DNA from 4 places in the Agrobacterium sp. 22-221-1 genome. Region 1 is predicted to be linked to each of the others. Evidence: riboswitches for the same ligand, from Rfam matches in the RefSeq annotation. Region 1 holds a riboswitch; each other region holds the start of a gene.

The links. Region 1 has a riboswitch for cobalamin ahead of nrdH (glutaredoxin-like protein NrdH). Riboswitches for the same ligand answer to the same signal wherever they lie in the genome.
Region 2: linked by a shared signal. The riboswitch ahead of ACQZ5N_RS05400 (ABC transporter substrate-binding protein) and the one ahead of nrdH (glutaredoxin-like protein NrdH) in region 1 are both predicted to bind cobalamin.
Region 3: linked by a shared signal. The riboswitch ahead of metE (5-methyltetrahydropteroyltriglutamate--homocysteine S-methyltransferase) and the one ahead of nrdH (glutaredoxin-like protein NrdH) in region 1 are both predicted to bind cobalamin.
Region 4: linked by a shared signal. The riboswitch ahead of bluB (5,6-dimethylbenzimidazole synthase) and the one ahead of nrdH (glutaredoxin-like protein NrdH) in region 1 are both predicted to bind cobalamin.

What each region holds. Positions count from the first base shown of each region.
Region 1 covers NZ_JBNWCL010000007.1:312,894-316,096, reverse strand. The annotation lists gene ACQZ5N_RS13835 (ATP-binding cassette domain-containing protein) at 1-155, shown strand, start outside; gene ACQZ5N_RS13830 (nucleoside triphosphate hydrolase) at 152-781, shown strand; cobalamin riboswitch at 915-1,139, shown strand; gene nrdH (glutaredoxin-like protein NrdH) at 1,396-1,617, shown strand; gene nrdI (class Ib ribonucleoside-diphosphate reductase assembly flavoprotein NrdI) at 1,630-2,028, shown strand; gene nrdE (class 1b ribonucleoside-diphosphate reductase subunit alpha) at 2,040-3,203, shown strand, end outside.
Region 2 covers NZ_JBNWCL010000002.1:424,565-427,767, reverse strand. The annotation lists gene argE (acetylornithine deacetylase) at 1-442, opposite strand, end outside; gene ACQZ5N_RS05405 (GNAT family N-acetyltransferase) at 646-1,524, shown strand; cobalamin riboswitch at 1,564-1,798, shown strand; gene ACQZ5N_RS05400 (ABC transporter substrate-binding protein) at 1,957-2,988, shown strand; gene ACQZ5N_RS05395 (FecCD family ABC transporter permease) at 2,985-3,203, shown strand, end outside.
Region 3 covers NZ_JBNWCL010000003.1:336,246-339,448, reverse strand. The annotation lists gene metE (5-methyltetrahydropteroyltriglutamate--homocysteine S-methyltransferase) at 1-1,894, opposite strand, end outside; cobalamin riboswitch at 1,995-2,206, opposite strand; gene ACQZ5N_RS07275 (ATP-binding cassette domain-containing protein) at 2,268-3,050, opposite strand; gene ACQZ5N_RS07270 (sugar ABC transporter permease) at 3,069-3,203, opposite strand, start outside.
Region 4 covers NZ_JBNWCL010000025.1:4,504-7,706, forward strand. The annotation lists gene ACQZ5N_RS24355 (DUF2865 domain-containing protein) at 1-274, shown strand, start outside; gene bluB (5,6-dimethylbenzimidazole synthase) at 469-1,185, opposite strand; cobalamin riboswitch at 1,263-1,444, opposite strand; gene ACQZ5N_RS24365 (TolB family protein) at 1,645-2,475, opposite strand; gene ACQZ5N_RS24370 (glyoxalase superfamily protein) at 2,664-3,041, shown strand.

The DNA.
Region 1 (3,203 bases):
ACATGCCGCATGTCTTCGAGGTCGCGGATCGCATCCATATCCACCGGCTCGGCAAGCGCCTGTGTGTCATAAATCCGAAGGACTACTCCATGTCCGACGCCGTCGCCTTCATGACTGGCGCCAAGGAAGCGCCGAAGGAAACGCTTGCCGCATGACGCTGAAGCTTGAAACGATCGCCGAAGACGTTCTTCGGCGGGCAGAAGGTAAATTCCGTTTTATCGTCGCCATTGCCGGTCCCCCTGGGGCCGGCAAATCCACGCTGGCGGATGCCCTTTGTGATGCTTTGCTGGCACGGGGCGAAACGGCCGCCGTCCTGCCCATGGATGGCTTCCATATGGACAATGGCATCCTTGAAGAGCGGGGGCTGCTGCCGCGAAAAGGCGCGCCGGAAACATTCGACGTGCGCGGTTTCCTCGATATCGTCTGCGCCGTCCGCAAGGGCGAGCAGGAGGTGCTTGTTCCGGTTTTCGACCGCTCCCGTGAAATCGCCATAGCGTCTGCTCGTGCGGTTGCGCCGGAAACACGCTTTATCCTTGCTGAAGGCAATTATCTGCTGCTGGACGAGGCGCCGTGGACAACTCTTTCCACAAGCTTCGACCTCACCATTTTTGTAGGGCCGTCCGTCGTGGTGCTTGAGGAGAGGCTGCGGAAAAGGTGGCTGGGCTATGGTCTCGACGAGGCCCAGATCCACGCCAAACTTTTCGAAAACGATCTTCCGAACGGAAAAAGGGTGATCGAAAACGCCCGTCCCGCCGATATCCGCATCGATATCTGGGAATAGATTAACGCTTTTCTCTCTTTGGGCGGCGGCGAGCATGTGCTGTTAAGCCTTTGTTGACCATGTGTTGAATCTTTTTGATCCACAGGGCGGGGCTTTTGTGTGTCTATTCATTGACGCGAAAATTTCCTCATATACTATATGTGGTGTTCGAGGTTCTTCCGATTCGCAAGAGTCGGGAGCTAAGACGGGAATTCGGTGCGTAACGCCATCAAAGGTGAAGCAATGCCGAAACTGCCCCCGCAACTGTAAGCGGTGAGCATCGTTCCGATTTGGGTCACTGGAGCCAAAAGCTCCGGGAAGGCCGGAATAGATGTTGTGACCCGCAAGTCAGGAGACCTGCCTTGAGCGCAAACGTCCACGGGCGGGGTGTCCGGAGGAAGGTGTATGACGCAAATGATTTGCGTGCGCCCTTTTCTGCCCCCTCCAGAACAAGCTTCGGGGTGAAGTCATGCCAGTTCATTTGTTTGAGTTGCTGCGCTCGTCGGCGTAGAGAGTGATTTTACGCGGCTAAAAGCCGCGCACGCCCACCCCAATGACAGATCCATCGCCGCCCGATTGTAATTGCAATCGGCAATGTTGAGCCGTGTCCGAAACCGGCTTCGAAAGAGGAAATCATGACCGTCACCGTTTACAGCAAGCCCGCCTGCGTCCAATGCACCGCCACCTATCGCGCTCTCGACCGCATCGGCGTCCCCTATGAGATTGTCGATATTTCCGAAGATGCGGATGCGCTCGATCATGTCCGCGGTCTCGGTTACATGCAGGTTCCGGTGGTCGTTGCCGGCGAACGCCATTGGGCGGGTTTCCGGCCGGATATGATCGGCTCTATCAGCTGAGGCGGCGGGGCGATGGGCCTGATCGTCTATTATTCCAGCCGCTCTGAAAACACCCATCGTTTCCTTCTGAAACTGGGACGGCGTCTGTTTCGCCTGCCGCTCGGCGCGGAGGAAGATGTTCCCCATGTGTCTGAGCCCTATGTGCTCGTCACCCCCACCTATGGGGGCGGCGGGACGAAAGGTGCCGTGCCGAAACCGGTCATCCGGTTTTTGAACCAGCCCTCCAACCGAAATCTTATTCGCGGCGTCATCGCGGCGGGAAACACGAATTTTGGCGCAGCTTTCGCATCCGCCGGAGATATCGTCTCGCGCAAATGCGCCGTGCCGTTTCTCTATCGCTTCGAGCTTCTCGGCACGGAGGAAGATGTCGCCAACGTCAAACATGGATTGGAACGATTTTGGACACGCTGACCTCGAGCGCCATGCGCAAGGACGCCAAACAGCCGGCAGCCGCAACCCAGAAACCGCTCGATGCGGCTCTGGACTACCACGCGCTGAACGCGATGCTGAACCTTTACGACGAGAACGGAAAGATCCAGCTCGACAAGGATCGCCTGGCCGCCCGGCAATATTTCCTCCAGCACGTCAACCAGAATACCGTCTTTTTCCATAACCTCAGGGAAAAGCTCGATTATCTGGTGACTGAGGGATATTACGAACAGGAAGTGCTGGATCAGTATTCCTTCAATTTCGTCCGTGACCTCTATGACGAAGCCTATGCCCGGAAGTTCCGCTTCCCGACCTTTCTCGGCGCCTTCAAATATTACACTTCCTACACACTGAAGACCTTCGACGGAAAACGTTATCTGGAGCGTTACGAGGATCGCGTCTGCATGGTGGCGCTGGCCCTTGCGCGTGGCGATGAGCAGCTTGCCCGCAATCTGGTCGATGAAATCATTTCAGGCCGCTTCCAGCCGGCAACGCCGACCTTCCTCAACGCCGGCAAGAAGAGCCGTGGTGAGCTGGTCTCGTGTTTTCTGCTGCGTGTGGAAGACAATATGGAAAGCATTGGTCGCTCTATCAATTCGGCGCTGCAGCTTTCCAAGCGCGGTGGCGGCGTGGCGCTGTCCTTAACCAATATTCGCGAATTCGGAGCGCCGATCAAACAGATCGAAAACCAGTCTTCCGGCGTTATTCCCGTCATGAAGCTGCTGGAAGATTCTTTTTCCTATGCCAACCAGCTTGGCGCGCGCCAGGGTGCCGGCGCGGTCTATCTGCATGCCCACCACCCGGATATCATGCGCTTCCTCGATACCAAGCGCGAAAACGCCGACGAAAAAATCCGCATCAAAACCCTGTCGCTCGGCGTGGTGATCCCCGACATCACTTTCGAACTCGCCCGCAACAATGAGGATATGTATCTGTTCTCGCCCTATGACTTGGAGCGTGTCTATGGCGTGCCGTTGACCGAGATTTCGGTCAGCGAAAAATATCATGAAATGGTTGCCGACAGCCGCATCCGCAAGAAGAAGATCAAGGCGCGCGAATTCTTCCAGGTGATCGCCGAAATCCAGTTCGAGAGCGGTTACCCCTATATCATGTTCGAGGATACGGTGAACCGCGCCAATCCGGTTGCCGGCCGCATC
Region 2 (3,203 bases), on a different contig from region 1:
GCAATCGGGCGATGAGATGGGGAACGCCGCGGCAGCCCGCCTCCTCGTCATAGGAAAAGGCGATGTGAACGGGCCGCTTCAGCGCCATGCGTGAAAATGCCGGTACTGCGGCGAGAACCGTGGCCAGAAACCCTTTCATGTCGGTGGTTCCGCGTCCGTAGAGGCGCTCGCCTTCGGTTCTCAGCGTGAAGGGATCGGAGGACCATTCCGGCTCACCGGCAGGCACCACATCCATATGGCCGGACAGGATGTATCCGCTGGCATCGGTCGGGCCGAAGCTGGCAAAGAGATTGGCGCGGTCGCCCTCCGGGCCGGCAAGCAGCGATACTTTCGCGCCGTGGCTTTCCAGATAATCGGCGATCCATCCGGCGATGTCGCCATTGGCGGTTCCGACCACCGACGGGAAGCCGACAAGACGCTCCAGAATGTCGATTGCGTTCATGGCTGTCTCCGTCGCTTCAACGCCGAAAAGCTTAGAGCGGCCTGCGGCGTTTATCTGCTGAAATACGGGTGATTTCAGTAGATTGTTGTGTCCTTCCAGCGCTTTCGGAAAATTCCTGCTGACGAGGCTGGTTATCTTCGGATGTCGTGAGCTGGGCTACCGGGATCAAGGTTCCGCGCCGGAGGGAATGAGAGCCGTTTGTCATGGAGCTGCTCAAAGTCGATAGTTTCGAGTTGCGGACAGTGGATATCGCCGATGTGGAGGCCGATCATCTACATGCTTTGTCCATGGCTGTAGGATGGCGATATCACGCGAACGAATGGTGTTTCCTACGGCAGTGCGGCGTTGGCCTTGCCGCGCTTGACGAAATCGATCGCGTTGTCGCAACGGCAATGCTGTTTCCCTATGATGAGGGTTTCGCGACGGTCGGCATGGTCATCGTTTCTCCCCGTTTGCAGGGGCAGGGCGTCGCACCATGGCTGGTGGGCCAGCTCACTGCGGGTTACCCTGACGCCGCCCTGCGGTTGAACGCCACGGAAGTCTCGCGACGGCTTTTCGCACGGCTGGGTTTTGCCGGAGATACGGAAAAAGTACATCTCCTGCGCGGCAAGGCGCGCTGCCCTGCCGAGATGCCGACGCTTGGAAGAAAACAGAGAATCGAGCCGCTGTCCGAGGATCATTTGTCCGCCGTGGCGGATCTGGATCGGGCGGCTTTCGGCGTTTCGCGCCGGGGCGTCCTGCACCGCCTTCTCCGGGAAAATACGGGTTACGGCCTGTTCGAGGCCGATCGTCTTGCCGCCTTTGCATTGCGGCGTGCGGCGGGACGGGGCCATATTGTCGGTCCGGTCGTTGCCGGTGACGAGGCGGATGCGATTGCGCTGGTGAGGCGACATTTTTCCGATCTCGACGATCAGCTTGTCCGTCTCGATGCCGTGCGGGATAGCGGTCTTCTGACCGAGTTCCTGGCGCAATCCGGGCTGGTGGTGATCGAAACGCTCACCGCCATGTCGAAAGGCGCGCCGCAACCGGCAGGCTCCGGCTCCGCAAAGATTTTCGCCCTGGCGGGCCCGTCTTTGTGCTGAGGTGCGGCACTATCGCAATTGACGCCCCGCCTCTTGCCCCTTATGTGAGAAAGCGACGGTTCCTGCAGCCGAAAGGCGAAGGGATTAATAGGGAACATGGTGCGGGCGGTCTTTTTCGCCCAATGCCGTGGCTGCCCCCGCAACTGTAAGCGGATTGTCGTTCATCCCCGTGACGCTTCAAGGCGTCATGCCACTGTATTCTCCGGAATGCGGGAAGGCAGATGAGTGACGCAAATCCGTGAGCCAGGAGACCTGCCGTCGAAATATAAACCATCGTTACGGGCGGGGAAGCCCGGAGGAGGAGATTGTAATGTTATTTCATAACATTTCGTTTGCGTCCTATTGCCGTTCTCCGTACAAGACGTCCCGCTGTTGCTGCGCGTTCTGACGCCTGCTGCTCTGGAATAAGATTTACTTTCGACTGGAGAACACATGTTTCATTCTAGACGCCTGCCGGTCCATGCCGGCTTTCTGGCCGCTGCGCTTGCGGTTTTGCCTGTCGCCGCCGCCAATGCTGCCGAAACCACCTATCCCCTGACGATCAACAGCTGCGGTCAGGAGATCACCTTCAAGCAGGCACCCGCCCGCACCGTGTCCGTCGGCCAGAGCACAACCGAGGTTCTTTACCTCCTCGGCCTCGCCGACAAGGTGGTCGGCACGGCGCTGTGGATCGGTCCGGTTCTGAAGGGCTACGAAGAGGCCAATGCCAGGGTCGAGCGTCTGGCTGACAATGATCCGAGCTTCGAGGCGGTCATCGGCAAGAAGCCGGACCTCGTGACGACGCAGTTCCAGTGGCAGATCGGCCCGGAAGGCGTTGTCGGAACACCGGCGCAATTCGCCGAGCTCGGGGTTCCCGTTTATACCTCGCCCGCCGATTGCATGGGCAAGGACAATTCCGGCGGCGGCGACGGCGTGCGCAACACCGTCTTCACCATGGATCTGATCTACCAGGAAATCCGCGATCTCGCCAAAATCTTCAACGTGCAGGATCGCGGTGAAGAGGTCGTTGCCGACCTGAAGAAGCGTGAAGAAGCCGCCCGCGCCAAGATCGCCTCGGCAAATGGCAAGCTTTCTGCCGTCTTCTGGTTCTCCAGCGCCGAGCTGGATATCGATCCCTATGTGGCTGGCCGCAATGGCGCTCCCGGCTACATCATGTCCGCGCTGGGGTTGAAGAACGTCATCGAAAGCGATGAAGAATGGCCGACCGTCGGCTGGGAAACCATCGCCAAGGCAAATCCCTCCATCATCGTTGCCGGCAAGATGGATCGCCGCCGTTTCCCCGCCGATGATGTCGCCGTCAAGCTGAAGTTCCTCGCCACCGATCCCGTGGCCAGCATCATGCCCGCCGTCAAGGAAGGTCATGTGTTCGAGATGGATGCGCAGGCGATGAACCCGACCATTCGCACCATTGAAGGCATCGAAACGCTGGCCGAGGCGATTTCGGCTGCCGGCCTCGCCAAGTGAACGGTCTTTCCATCCATCTCGGCAGGGTAGGGCTGGCTTTTGCCGCGCTCGCCCTGCTGCTCGTCGCGCTGATGGCCGGGGCGGCCATCGGCGAGACCGCCATTCCTTTCGACGTCGTGGCGAAAACAATCGCCAACCGCGTCTTCCATGCGGACTATCCGCTGGAACCGCTGGATGAGGGCATTGTCTGGAGTTACCGCCTCAGCCGCGCCGTC
Region 3 (3,203 bases), on a different contig from region 1:
CGCGAAGAGCTGCCTCATCGATCTGGATCATCTGCGCACCGGCCGCTTCGAGATCATTGACCTCATCGCGGATGGCGAGCGCGATCTGGCGGCATGTCAGGCTTCTGGCGATATCGTCGCGGACGAAGGACCAGTTGAGGATCGTCACCGGCCCGGTCAGCATGCCCTTGACGGGTTTGTCGGTGAGCGACTGCGAATATTCCCACCAGCGAACCGTCATCGCTTTCGGACGCGACACGTCGCCGAAAATAATGGGTGGACGCACATAACGCGAGCCGTAACTCTGCACCCATGCATGCTGGGTGAAAGCGAAACCGGAAAGCTGTTCGCCGAAATATTGCACCATGTCATTGCGCTCGAACTCGCCATGCACGAGAACGTCGAGACCGATTTCCTCCTGCCAGCGAATGGTCATTTCGGTTTCCTTCTGCAGGAATTTTTCATATTGCGCATCCGTCAGCGCGCCCTTGGAATGCGCCGATCTGGCCTTGCGCACCTCCGGCGTCTGCGGGAAGGAGCCGATGGTCGTCGTCGGGAAAAGCGGCAGCGCAATGGCCTGCGACTGCACTTTCTGCCGCTCGGCAAACGGGCTCACCCGCTTCCTGTCGGCCTCGCCAATCGTCGCGATACGCTTCTGCACGGCGGCGTCCGTCACCTTCGGCGAGGATGCACGCGCGGCAACGGCCTTGGAGGCAGCCTCCAGTTCCGTCGCGACAGCAGCCTTGCCCTCACCGAGAGCCCTGCCAAGCGTGGCAAGTTCGCCGAGCTTCTGGGTGGCGAAGGAAAGCCAGCTTTTCAGATCGGCATCGAGGCCGGTTTCCAGTTCGAGATCGACCGGGACATGCAGCAGCGAGCAGGACGGCGCGATCTGAAACGCCGCCGCACCGCGTGCCGCGATCACCGGTTCCAATCGGGTAATAATTGCAGCGAGATCAGCGCGCCAGATGTTGCGGCCGTCGATGACACCCAGCGACAGGACGCGATTTCCCGGCAAAGCCTTCAACACCGCCTCCAGCGCATCGGGTGCTCGCACCAGATCGATATGAAGGCCCGCGACCGGAAGCGCTGCGACGGCTTCGAGATTATCCTCAAGCCCACCGAAATAGGTGGCGAGCAAGATTTTCAAATCCGGCGCGGCCTTCGACAAAGCCCGATAGGCTATAGCCAGCGCGTGCCGCTCCCCCTCGGAAAGATCGAGCACGGCGACCGGCTCGTCGATCTGCACCCAGTCGGCACCGGCCGCTCGCAGGCGACGCAGCAGCTCTTCATAGATGGGCAGCAACCTTGCCAGCAGATCGAGAGGCTTGAAGGCTGCCTCGCGCGCCTTGGCAAGCTTCAGGAACGTGACCGGGCCGAGAATGACCGGACGCGTATGGATGCCGAGCGCCTTCGCCTCAAGGAAGTGGTCGACCGGCTTTTGCGAGGTGAGCACGAAATGCTGATCCTCTGAAACCTCCGGCACCATGTAGTGATAGTTGGTGTCGAACCATTTGGTCATTTCCAGCGCCGGAACGCCCTGACCATGATGCGAATGTCCTTCATGCCCATGGCCGCAGCCTGCATGCCCTTCGCTCTGGCTGCCGCGCGCCATGGCGAAATAGTTGGAGAGGGAAACATCCCCACCCGCCCATCCATAAAGGGATGGAATGGCGCCCACCATCACGGCCGTATCGAGGACATGATCGTAGAGGGAGAAATCGTTGGACGGGATATGGGTAATCCCCTTCTCACGCTGAAGCGCCCAGTTTTCGGCACGCAGCCGGGCAGCGGTTTCGAGCAGTTCCGTCTCGGAAATCTTGCCGGACCAGAAGCCTTCAAGCGCGAACTTCAGTTCGCGATGGCGTCCGATCCTCGGAAAACCGAGCGATGCGACTGGAATGGTCTTGTCTGGCATTGTCATACCCCATTTGGTTGTGGGGGCATGGGTAAAGCGGACGCGTGCAGGCCCGGCCTTTGCCGGACCATTGCAGCAACCACCGGGACACCCCGCCCGTGGACGTTATTTTGTCCTGGCAGGTCTCCTGGCTTACGGGTCGTCGCCTTTGTCCGTCTTCCCGGGGGTTACCCAGTGACGTGTTGGACAAAGGCTCGCCGCTTACAGTTGCGGGGGCAGCTCCGGTCTTGCCGATCGTCGGCGCACCGGATTCCCTCTTAGCTCCAGGATTGAAATAATCAGGCCCGGAGAACCATGACACCCGCATTTCTCACCACGGGCGTCACGATGTCAATAGACATAAAGAAATCTTTATATCTTTATTTCACCTAATTCAGAGCGCGACCGCACCCGGCCCCGGCACCGCACCGGCCGGCACCTTGCCCAGAATGATCATGCCAAGCACTTCGTCCTTGGTGACATCCTGCGTGCGGGCATGGCCCACCACCTTTCCGTTCTTCATCACGAAAACCCTGTCGGCCAGATCGAAGACATCGTGAATATCGTGGCTGATGAGGAAGATGCCGATGCCCTGCCGTTTCAGCTCCTTGACGAGATCGCCCACCTGCGCCGTTTCCTGCGGCCCGAGTGCGGCCGTCGGCTCGTCCATGATGAGGATGCGGGCATCGAACAGAATGGCGCGGGCGATGGCGACAGACTGCCGCTGGCCGCCGGATAACGCCTTCACCGGTTCCTTGAACCGCCGGAAATTGGGGTTGAGACGCCCCATCACCTCGCGGGCCGAGGCTTCCATGGCGACATCGTCAAGCGTGCCCCATTTCGTCTTCAGCTCGCGACCGAGATAAAGATTGGCGGCCGCATCGACATTGTCGGCCACGGCGAGCGTCTGGTAGATGGTCTCGATACCGTATTTCTTGGCGTCGCGGGGATTGCGGATATCCGCATCCTCGCCATTGATGAGGATATCGCCGCCATCGCGCCGGTATGCGCCGGAGAGAATTTTGATAAGGGTCGATTTGCCCGCGCCATTGTGGCCGAGAAGGGCGACCACCTCACCGGGGAAAAGATCGACAGAGGCGTTTTCCACCGCGTGGATGCCGCCGAAGGAAATGGAAATATTGCGCATTTCCACGAGGGGCGTGACTTGGTCCGTCATAGGAGTTCTCCTCGGTTCTTACTTGGCGCGGGCGCGGTAGATGGTGTCGAGCCAGACGGCGACGACCAGAACCACACCAACGACGATGCGCTGGAAGGGCGTATCGATGCCCACCAGCACCATGCCGGATTGCAGCGACTGCATGACGAGCGC
Region 4 (3,203 bases), on a different contig from region 1:
CAAGGAAATGCAAAAGCAGGAAGAGGCCGCCCGGCCGCAGCCCGAAAAACCCTATTCCGGCATCACCACCATTCCATCACCGCAAGCTGACAAGGCTGAGAAACCCGCCGAACAGCAACAGGCCGCCAAGCCGCCGGAACAGCCCGTTCCCGAACGCGACTATGACCCGAACGACAGCCGCGTCCGCGTCATAGGCCCGAAGTTCTTACCCGACCAGACGGGCCGGATCGACCTGAAGAACCCGGCATTGAAGGGTATACAGCCGCAGCAGTGACATACATCGCGGAGCGAGCGCGCTCCCCTTGCTTCTTCTCCCCGAGGGGGAGAAGTCCGCGGCAGCGGGATGAGGGGGCGGCGTCAGCGATATTCGGAGAGCTTGCCCCCTCATCCGACCCTTCGGGCCACCTTCTCCCCGGCGGGGAGAAGAAACACGCGGCAACGTCCCGCCTTATTCACAGGCCTCCGCTTCTACACCCCGCCCCAGCGGTTACGAAACACCAGTTCCTCCAGCGGCACGCGCTGCCGCCAGCCCTTCACCGCCAGTTCCGGCTCGTTATAGAGCGCATCGACACGGCCGAGGCAAAGCCAGGCGACGATTTCGATATGGTCGGGAATATCGAGAATGGTGCGAATGTCGCTATCGTGGAAAATGCTGACCCAGCCGACGCCGATGCCTTCGGCGCGCGCCGCGAGCCAGAGATTCTGGATGGCGCAGACGGTGGAATAAACATCCGTGCGCGGATTATGGGTGCGGCCCAGCACCACCTTGCCGCCGCGCGTCGGATCGCAGGTGACGCAGATGCTGAGCGGCGCCTTGCGGATGCCTTCAAGCTTGAGACTGCGATAAAGCGCCTGCTGCTCGCCCGTAAACATCGCCGCCGCCTCCTCATTGGCGCGGCTGAAGGCCACGAAGGCCGCCTGACGGATCGCGCCATCGGTGACGAGGGTGAAATTCCACGGCTGCATGAAACCGACCGAGGGCGCGGAATGGGCCGCCTTCAAAAGACGCTCCACCAGATCGTCCGGCAGCGGGTCCGGCAGGAACTGGTCGCGCACGTCGCGACGGGTCTCGATGGCACGATAAATCGCCTCGCGTTCCTCACAGGAAAACGGGCGGGCGGGCGAGAGCGCATGATCGAACGAACTGGCGCAGGGCGGATTGCTTACGGACGAATCGGCTGGCATCGTTTATCCCCAACAATGCGAAGGCCGGGCGCAAATGCGCACCCCGCCTCGACAACAACCTGCCGCCGTCCGCGCGGTTCGGTCTATCCCGTCAGGCCGGTCTTCTGACTAGGCTTCATCCGCCCTTTTCGCCTTCCCGAATTGCTCCAGTGGCTTTAAAAAAGAACGTCCGCCTCACAGCGCTGGGCACGTTCCGGTCTTTCACCGGATTCCCGATTCTCCCGCCGCAACGGCGGGCACCTGACAGGCAAGCTATGGGCAAAAAAGTTTGCGAATGCAAGCTTCTTTGCGGGCGATGCGGCGATGTGACCATGGCACCCCTCACCTCCGTCATTCCGGCCTTGAGCCGGAATCCAGCCAGCCCAAGTCCTTGGGCTGAGAGGAGTCTTTTCGCCGCGCAGACGCGCGTCGACTGGTTTCCGGCTCAAGGCCGGAATGACGGGTCCTCCTTTTACCGCATCATTCCACCGGGAAATACCTGACATAAGCGAACTCATCCCCATCCGGTGACCAGTTGGGCGAGTTCATCGTGCCCTGCCCGCCGAAAAGTTCGAACAGCGTCTCGGCATTGCCGCCATCCATATCCATCAGCCGCACCCGCACATCGAGATCGCGCGGATGATCGAAGACATCGCCGTCATAGGAAACGAACACCACCTTGTCTCCCTTGGGAGACGGGTGCGGAAACCAGTCGCCATAGAGGCTGTCGGTGATGCGCTCGACGGCGGAGCCATCCACCCGCACGCGCCAGATCTGCATCCGCCCGGTGCGGCTGGAATTGAAATAGATCCACTCACCGTCAGGCGAATAATCCGGCCCGTCATTGCGGCCTTCGCCATGGGTCAGCCGCGTCTCGGCACCGCTTGTTATATCCATCGAATAGATGTCGAAGACCTGATCGCGAATGCCGCAATAGGCAAAACCTTTCCCATCCGGCGACCAGCCATGCCAGTAAGAGGGAAGATTTTTCGTCATCAGCCGTGGCGCGCCGCCCGTCGAGGCCATGAGATAAATGGCGCTCTTGCCGAATTCCACCTTGTCGGAAATGGCGTAGCGCGAACCATCCGGCGAAATGCCGTGATCGTTGTTGCAGAGCGTCGCAAAGCCGGTATCGACCTTTTCCGGCGACGCATCACCGGCAAGGGACAGGCGGTAAAGCAGCCCTTCGCTGTTCAGCAGCAGATATTTTCCATCCGGCGACCAGTTCGGTGCTTCGAAAAGATCGGGCGTCTGCCACACCACCCGCATCTGCCGGGTGCGGATGTTGAAGATTTCGATGGAGCTGCGCATTCTGCCTCCCGGGCGTGTCCGTGTCTCGTTCAAAGCGCCCGGTGCAGACATTCCGTTTGCATCCGCCATCGCCATGATTATGATCCTAGGGCGGCAGGCACCGTCCTGCAAATTCAAACCGGAAAAAACGCCAGCGCTCCGGCACCGTCCGCGACCCTTGCCGTTTCTCCTAAAACCGAGGTTCCGCGATGAATACCATCGCCGATCACGGCATCCGCTTCGGCCGGATCGCCGCAATGCTTCCTGTCAAAAACATCGAAAAGGCCCATGATTTTTATGTCGGTGTTCTAGGCTTTGAAAAGACCTCCGAAAACGGCACCCCCGTCGGCTTCATGATCCTCAAACAGGGCAATGCCGAGCTGCACCTGACATTGCAGCCCACCCACAAGGCGGCACCCTTCAATGTGGCGCATATGATGGTGAGCGATGTCGATGCGCTGCATGCGCTCTGCAAGAGCCAGGGCTTGCGCATCATCAAGGGCCTGCAGGACAAGGATTACGGCCTGCGCGCCTTTGTGTTTGAAGACCCGGATGGCAACCGCATCGATGTGGGGCAGGTTATTTGAGATGAGCGAACGGCGCGGGGTTTTCTCCGCGCCGCTTGCTTAAACACGAAGGCTTTTTGTGGAACGAGCGCATGCCCCTTGTTTCTTCTCCCCGCCCGGGAGAAGTCCGCGGCAGCGGGATGAGGGGGCAAGGGCAGTGAGTTACGGCAGCGTTGCCCCCTC